2 regions of the Neobacillus sp. S1115 genome follow, and region 2 is predicted to be linked to the other one. Evidence: riboswitches for the same ligand, from Rfam matches in the RefSeq annotation. Region 2 holds a riboswitch; the other holds the start of a gene.
The links. Region 2 has a riboswitch for cobalamin ahead of ACZ5B7_RS16590 (ABC transporter substrate-binding protein). Riboswitches for the same ligand answer to the same signal wherever they lie in the genome.
Positions count from the first base shown of each region.

Region 1: linked by a shared signal. The riboswitch ahead of ACZ5B7_RS19705 (ribonucleoside-diphosphate reductase subunit alpha) and the one ahead of ACZ5B7_RS16590 (ABC transporter substrate-binding protein) in region 2 are both predicted to bind cobalamin.

Region 1 is NZ_AP038275.1:4,073,830-4,078,266, reverse strand. It holds gene ACZ5B7_RS19725 (LLM class flavin-dependent oxidoreductase) at 1-550, shown strand, start outside; gene ACZ5B7_RS19720 (cysteine hydrolase family protein) at 678-1,211, shown strand; gene ACZ5B7_RS19715 (hypothetical protein) at 1,349-1,792, shown strand; gene ACZ5B7_RS19710 (OsmC family protein) at 1,925-2,374, shown strand; cobalamin riboswitch at 2,461-2,661, shown strand; gene ACZ5B7_RS19705 (ribonucleoside-diphosphate reductase subunit alpha) at 2,799-4,437, shown strand, end outside.
Region 2 is NZ_AP038275.1:3,425,411-3,429,847, forward strand. It holds gene ACZ5B7_RS16580 (heme ABC transporter ATP-binding protein) at 1-168, opposite strand, end outside; gene ACZ5B7_RS16585 (FecCD family ABC transporter permease) at 172-1,212, opposite strand; gene ACZ5B7_RS16590 (ABC transporter substrate-binding protein) at 1,209-2,189, opposite strand; cobalamin riboswitch at 2,358-2,547, opposite strand; gene ACZ5B7_RS16595 (hydantoinase B/oxoprolinase family protein) at 2,796-4,437, opposite strand, start outside.

The DNA.
Region 1 (4,437 bases), 650 kb from region 2:
GCAAGGTTATGTGCGGGCATATCCTGGGGCAGGAACGAATGTCCCTATTTATATTCTTGGTTCCTCGACAGATTCTGCTTACTTAGCGGCAAGTCTGGGACTTCCATATGTTTTTGCCTCCCATTTTGCGCCAAGATACATGGAGGATGCGATTTCGATTTATCGCAGCCGGTTCCAGCCGTCTGAGTATTTGGATCAGCCATACATGATGGTTTGTTTAAACGTGGTTGCTGCAGCAACAGACGAGGAAGCAAGTTTCTTATCAACTACGATGCGGCAATTTTCCCTAAATGTTGTTCGCGGTTCCCGCATGCCATTGCAGCCGCCGGTTGAAAATATGGAACAAATTTGGACTCCAATGGAGAAGGAAATGGTGATGTCCATGTCCAGAATGACGATGTTGGGAAGTAAAGAGACCGTCCGGGAGCAGTTGTCAGCATTTCAGGAAAAATATAATGTGGATGAACTTATGGCTGTTACCTATATTTATGATGTTGAAAAACAAAAACGGTCGTATGAGATATTAAAGGAAATTGTGGACGGGAAATAGGTAAAAAGTGCAAATATCTTGCGGGATATTTGCGCTTTTTTATTATCTTATTTGTACGGATTTTATGGAAAAAAGATGTAAAATTAGTGGGGGCAATTAAAAAATTCGCTGAAAGGGGAATGGATTAATGGGAGAAGGAAAATCATCATTACTGGTTATAGACGTTCAGTTAGGTCCGCTTTGGGGGACTTATAAAAAGGATGAAACGTTTTCCGTGATACAAAAGATGATTGCTAAAGCGGAAAGAGAAAATGTCCCTGTTTTTTACATTCAGTTTGAAGGTCCGGAGGGTGATTTGCTGGCAAGGGGAACACAGTTTTGGAAGTTTGCTCCGGGGATTACTCCCCGCGAGCAGGATGTTGTGATCCACAAACGGGCGGCGGATTCTTTTTATCAAACGGATTTACAAGAGGAGTTGCAAAATCGCGGTGTGACCAACCTTGTTGTAGTCGGTGTGAGAACAGAATTCTGCATTGATACGACGTGCCGTTCAGCCTTGTCACAAGGTTTTGATGTTACATTAATTGAGGACGGTCATACCACTGTTGACGCAGTTTTTTCTGCCGAGCAGGTAATAAATCATCATAATCATACCCTGAGAGGAGTGAAGACTCCTGAACACAAGATTGCCGTTGTGAAGTCGGATGAGGTTATCTTTTAAATTAAGAACTTTTTGCGTCGTATGTCTAGCTAATATTCCGATTTTTCAAATATAAGTGTAAAATAAAAGTAGGAAAAATACTCCATTTTGATTCGCCATACGATTTTTCCAAATCAAAACGAAAGAAGATGGAGAAAATGGACAAAACGAAGTTTTTATCGAACATGGCCGGAACAGTGTTGACATTGGTCGGGATTGCGGCAATTACGGTTGGACTGGGGCTGATTGTGGCGCCCGATGGAGATGGTTTCAAGCTATCAGTTGAGCTCTTGAAAAATACTCCGTTCAGGGACTATCTCATTCCCGGTATCGTTTTGTTGACAGTGATTGGAGTAGGAAGTTTATTGGCGGCAATTCTAGCATTTAAGCTTCATCGGTTCGCAGGAGCAGCGACCTTGCTGCTTGGCTTGGCACTCGTCCTGTTTATTGTGGCCCAAGTCTATTGGATTGGTACAGGAAGCGGTTTATTGCCGATTTTAATGATTGTTGGGATTGTGGAGATGGGCTTAGGAGTTTTGATCATGGCAGTGGATTCCAATCATCAAATGTTCCACCGCCATCATAATCACCATGCACATTAAAGGGAAGAATGGAGGAATTTTACATTGAAAATGTAAGATTCCTTTTTGTCATTTTTTGCAGGGTTTTAGGAATTTTTGTTGAAAGGTTAAAAAGGATGGTTTCATAAAAAATGTTAAAGGGGTATTTGCAAAATGGAAAGTTTTCACTTTAAAGTAAATGGCAGCTGGCAGGGAGATCGGAATGGGAAGGGGCATATTCAAGGAGGCGGGCTTGATATTACTGTCTCCGCACCGGCGGATATGGAGGGTCCAGGAATCGGGTCAAATCCGGAGGAGCTGCTTATTTCTTCTTCCAATAATTGTTATATGATTACACTAGGGGCGATGCTGGGGAATCGTAAAATTGAGCTAGAAAAACTCGAGGTTGTTTCTGAGGGTGTAGTTGACAGGGAGGATGGCAAATTGAAGTTTAAACAAATTATCCATCGTCCAGTTTTTTATATTAATAGTGACTCGGGGATCTCTCCAGAAAAATTGCTAGAGATTGCAGTCCGAGCAGAAAAAGCTTGCTTTATTTCTCAGACATTACGGCCAAGTATCGATATTTCAGTAGAGCCAAATGTTGTCGTTGATGGAAAATAATACTTGACCAAAAAATGAGCTTGTACTAATATTTATATTAGTTTTTCTATATATTGTTTTGTTTACAAAACTAAAAACTATATATTGTGTTAGCCTTAAAGAGAGACGCCGAATACGGCTTAATAGGGAATCCGGTGTGATGCCGGAACTGCCCCCGCAACTGTAAATGCTGACGAAATGAGCAAACCACTGTATAAGAATGCTTATGAAAATAGGTGCTTATATGGGAAGGGCTTAGAGTAGAGGGATGCATAAGTCAGGAGACCTGTCTTTCTTAAGATGTTTCAACTTCTTCGGGGATTGAGAAGAGGAAACGACGGCGACAGAAAAGAAGGCATGGTTTCCTTTTTCTTTTTTTGTTGTTTGCTCGTTTCATCCGCTCGGATCCCCCCGAAGCGGATTTTTTATTTATAGGGGGAAAACCATGACCACACAGGAAAAATCAGATTTATACGAAGTATTAGAATCGATTAAGGAAGTTTCGATGAAATACAAGCTGGATACAACGGGGCTGGAAAAACAAATTATGGAGCTAGATATGTCAAAAGAGGAGGCAAATCAGCAGGGATTATTATATGCAGTTAACAAAATTGCAATGGACCAGCCGGATTGGACTTTTGTTGCGGCCCGCTTATATCTGTATGAACTCTATATTAATGCAGCGGAGAATAGAGGCTATGATTCTTCACTAAAATATGGGGATCTACACGGCTTAATTATACATTTAAGTAGTATTGGGATTTATTCTAGTGACCTATTAAATTTATATACGAAAGAGGAAATAGAGGAATTAGCGAAAGAGATTAATCCTGACCGGGATGAGTTATTTAATTACATAGGGTTATTCCTATTGGCAGACCGTTATCTTGCCCGGGACCATAATCGAAACATTTTCGAACTACCGCAGGAACGTTTCATGATCATTGCCATGACAATCATGAAATACGAGAAAAAGGGCGTGAGGATAAAACTGGTAAAAGAAGCTTACTGGGCATTGAGTAATTTATATATGACTGTTGCCACCCCCACCTTGGCGAATGCCGGAAAAAGCTTTGGTCAGCTGTCCTCCTGCTTCATTGATACGGTGGACGATTCCCTTGATGGCATCTATTTAAATAACTGGGACATTGCCCGGTTAAGCAAAGATGGCGGCGGGATTGGGATTTACTTTGGGAAGGTGAGGGCATTAGGCTCAGACATTAAAAAGTTCAAGGGTAATTCCTCCGGTGTCGTACCATGGGTTAAATTGGTCAACGATACCGCCGTCAGTGTTGATCAATTAGGCCAGCGCCAGGGGGCAATTGCTGTTTACTTGGATTTGTTTCACAAGGATCTAATGAACGGGTTCCTGGATTTGAAAACGAACAATGGGGACGAACGCCGGAAAGCACATGATATTTTTACAGGTGTCTGCGTGCCGGATCTTTTTATGGAAAAACTGCAGGAGACTGATGGCACTGGCAGAAGCATCGGCGAGTGGCATACCTTTTGTCCTCATCAAGTGAAGCAGGTGATGGGCTGGAAAGATGCCGATGGAAATCCCCTAGGGATAGAGGATTTTTACGATGAAATTGACCGGAAATATTTTACGGAGAAATATGAAGAAGCTGTTAACCATCCGTTACTGCCGCGAAAAACGTATAGGGCTATGGATATAATGGCGCGAATCATGATGGTGCAATTGGAAACGGGGACCCCGTATATGTTTTACCGGGATGAGGTCAACCGGCAAAATCCCAATAAACATTTATTAGGAAAGGGCCGCACCTCGATTTTCTGCAGCAACCTTTGTACGGAAATCACGCAAAATATGTCGGCGACGAAAATTGTTAACGAATACCAGGATCAGGAAGGAAATATAGTAATTGTTCGAAAACCTGGTGATTTCGTGGTATGTAATCTATCGTCTATTAATCTTGCCAAAGCAGTCCCGGCTAAGGTAATGGAGCGTTTGGTCCGTATCCAGGTCAGAATGCTGGATAATGTCATTGATTTAAATACCATTTCGGTAGGACAGGCGCAGTTGACGAATCAAAAATTCCGGGCTATCGGTCTCGGTACGT
Region 2 (4,437 bases):
GGCCGTCGGACTATCCACTCCCGACAATAGCTTTATCAATGTAGACTTGCCGCTTCCGTTTGGTCCAATGATCCCCAGGCATTCTCCACGTTTGACAGAAAAACTAATTTCATCAAGCACAGACTGGTTATCAAAACGTTTACTTAAGCTTTCCACTTCAATAAGCATCCATCAACTTCCCCCTGTCATTTGCTTGCTTCTACGAAGTAAGTACGCAAAGAATGGAGCGCCAAGAAATGCGGTCACAACCCCGAGCGGAATCTCCGTTGGGCTAAGTAATGTACGGGCAAACGTATCTGCCCAAAGGACATATATTGCACCGAAAATCACCGACAACGGCAGTAATAATCGGTAATCCGGCCCAACGATAAGACGCACTAAGTGTGGAACGACAAGTCCGACAAAACCAATCGTTCCTACGATTGACACTGCAGCAGAAGTGATTAAGGTGGAAACGACCAACACAACGAGCCGTGTCCGTTTAATGTTGACACCCAAATGTGCTGCCTGCCGCTCTCCTAATGCAAATAAATTTAATGTACGTCCATATGACATCAACACCACTATCCCAATTGCTAAATAAGGCATGAGTACAAAGGTAAATGACCAACCTCTTAAGGCTAAACTCCCCATCAGCCAAAAGACGATTTCATTCACCACTTGATCGGACAGTGACACCATAAAGGAAACAAGTGACCCAAGAAAAGCAGAAACGACAACCCCAGATAAAATGATGGTTTCTAGTTTAAACTTTCCATGTACATTTGCTAAACGGAGGACAACAAGCAAACTAATCAGCCCTGTCACAAATGCAACCAATGGTATCGTCCAAATACCAAATAAACTAGTATGAAAACCGAATAAAATGATGAAAGCAGCACCTACCGCCGACCCAGATGCTACCCCTAATGTATAGGGATCAGCTAACGGGTTGCGTAACACCCCTTGAAAGCCAGCACCAGCAAGTGATAAGCACGCTCCAACAAGAATGGCAAGAAAAACCCGTGGCAATCGAACTTTTAAGATGATTTGCTCAGCTGATTCAGGCCAGTTGGAATCTATGAGACTATGTAAAAAAGGCAGCTGGTGTAAGAGAATTCCCCAAACTTGCGAAAGCGGCAAATTAGCAGAACCAAGCGATAAACTAATAACCCCTGAGAAAAGAAGGAGAACGAAACCCGCTCCCCCCCATATCGCTAATCTTCTTTTCATTTCTTAAACGATTCCGGATAAATGGCTTCGGCAATTTGCTTCAGTGCATCTGTTATTCTTGGTCCGGGTCTGGACATAATATTTCCTTCGATCCCCGTAAGGCGACCTTCTTGAATGGCTGTAATCTTATCCCAGCCGCTTCTAGATTTAATTAATTCCTCTAACGGTTTGCCAGACTTATCATCAACAACATTTGCGGAATACAGAATGACATCCGGGTTATCCTGAATGATCTTCTCTTCGTTAATTGCATTCCAGCCTTTCATATCTGAGGCAATGTTAACACCGCCAGCCATCGTAATCAGCTCATCCATAAATTCACCCTTGCCAACCGTCCAGCCTGGAGAAAATTCAATATAGACTTTTTTCTTATCTTCTTCCTTAATTTTTGCAGCAGCTTCTGTTACTGTGCGAATATCATCCTTCATTTGTGCCACGAGTTCTTCTGCTTTTTCTTGAGTATCTGTAATGATACCAATTTGGATAATATTATTTAAAATATCCTCCAGCTTTTTCGGCTCAGTTTTATATAACTTAAGGTCTAAACCACGAAATTTCTCAGCAATATCATTTTTCATTGAGATGCCACCGATTACTAAATCCGGATTAGCCGCCATAATGGCTTCCTCATTTGGCTTTGTCACCCCGCCTACTTTTGGCTTTGTCGTTGCTTCTTTAGGGTAATCATCAAAATCAGATACACCGTAAATTTTATCGCCCAGGCCTAGAGCGAAAAGAATTTCTGTCTCCGAAGGAGAGGTGGAAACAATGCGTTCCGGCGCCTTATCAAAAGTTATTTCAGTACCCGTTGCATCCTTCACTGTAAGCGGATAAACGGTTGCTTTGTCTGTTACCTCCTTCGTTGCTGTTTCGGATTTTCGGTTTTTATCTGCACCTGAAGATTCTTTTGTTGTCCCACATGCGCTGATCGTCACCATCATTAATACAGTCAAAATTAATGCCAAAAACTTTCTCATTACTCAATTCTCTTCCCTTCGTTAATAGTTCGAGATGAGCTTGATATCTTGAAGTCTTTCCCATAACAACGAAAAAGCCCTGCTTCCATTCGGAAACAGGGCGCGCGAAAATCAGAAAAAATAAACATATTTATACTGATTATGCCGATCCTTTTCCGCGAAGGATTTCGTTGGCAAGCTTAATAGGCAGGTTTCCTGGCTTACGGGTAACATGACTTCCTCTCCTTCCCATTCCTTAACTGGAACAGTGGTACTGCGAGGTTATCCCCGAATAACAGTGGCGGGACCGCGCCGGATTCACACCGGCTTCCCTTTTAACCTTATCCAATGATAAGGCACCTACTAGCTATGTCAGATTCAATTGGTCAAGCAAATTACTCAACTAGTATTATAGCAAATACTTCATGATTAGCAAATATTTGGTTTAGGGATAAAGGAAAAGACCATGCTTACTAATTAAGAAAGGGGGGCATATTTACTTCCTTCTATCATCGATTTAGGAAAAGATATTCCTCATTAAATTAACATAATATAATTATTGATTTAGGAAATAACGACAAACTGAGTCCAGTAAGCTGAACTCAGTTTGTCGTGTCTATCTAATGATTAGTTTGTGAGGACATAATCGTTAAATTCTTTAACATCTTCCGTTAACACGTCTGATTGCAGCAAGGTGCCGCAGGAAGGACAAATTGCTTCGTGTAGTTCAGCCTTCCCAGATTCCCTGGGCTGGACATAAATCCCCAGTTCAGACATTGTTTCCACTAAATCAGCTTTTCGCTGTACGGCTCCTTCCTTCCAGTTCATATTGCTTTCGGACAGTTCATGATCGCAGAAGTTACAAGAAACTAATTTTTTGCCTGCTTTATTGACAAATTTTAACGGAACCTTTAATTTCTCCTGTTCAGAGACCTCAACTTCAGGATTTCGGCCGATCCGGTCACGACGAATGGAGCGGCGTTTTTCATGGCTTGCCTCTAAGTCAACTCTTCGTTCAGATGCATTCCAGATTACTCCATACGCTTTTTCAGCCAGATCAGGGGTAATATATCCATCCTGTAAATCTTTTTCCACCTTTTCAATCGGACGCAATAACGGATCTCCGATTCCGGCCCCACCGCCTGTCACTTGCTTAAACACTGCCTTTGGACCAAGAGGCATTCCGGCAATATGGTTGGGAAGGGTCGTATAATTGGTAAGCTCATTAGGAATTGGCAGACGTCCATGTTCGGCAATGAACTGGTTGATATCAAATTCATCAATCTTATTAAAGGAACTCGTTCCACCCGGGTATCCGCCCAGAGTGCCATGTGCAGGCATTTCGGCACAGGCGTTTTCAATGGTACCGAGTAATCCTTGATTGTTGTACGGCATCCAGGCATAATCCATTCCCTGACCGCCGCGATGATATCCGGGACCTCCGGAATTCACGTTAATTTTTCGGTAAAAATAAAACATCGGGTACAGCCCTTCATTTGTTTCCACATCAGGAATTCCATTATTCTGCTGCATTTCAAATGCGCCAATATCCAGTCCATCGCAGGTAGCCTGGGCACCCACACCGCCAGAACCGCAATCAAATGCAGGAAACGCTGTATACTGGCCATATTGATCCAACCCGACCCAAGAATTCCCCGGCCAATTGTTGTGACCAATCGCAGCAACCCGGTTCCTCAGCCAAGGATTTTCGCTGAGCTGCAACGCTTTAAAAATTCCCTCGTAAAAAGCTTTACCCGCTTTTCCTGTTGTTTCCATGTGCCCGCACGAAACAGGAGCCGGGATCACAGGGTTTACAATCGTTCCAGGCGGTCCGAGTTCAATTGTGAGCGGTCGCAACATTCCTGCATTGACCGGAATATCACAGCCAATGGTCATCGCAATGACGCCATACAAACCTCCATAAATAGCACCTGGTCCCGCATTGATAAACCCATCTGCCTGTGGGGAGGATCCACTTAAATCAACATGGAGGTGATCTTCTTCCACTGTTAATTTACATTCCACCGGATAGAGATTATCCGCTCCATGGCCATCGTACTCCACCCATTCTTTTGTGTGATAAACTCCATTTGGAATATCCCGGATGCGTTTGCGAATCGTTTGTTCGGCTAAATCCTTGTTAATTTCACAATACCGCTTGTAATCCTCTAAACCGTATTTATCGATCAGCGCATTAACCCTTCGTTCGGCGGTAATATTGGCGGCGATTAAACTTTTCACATCATTAATGACAGGGATTGGAAGGCGA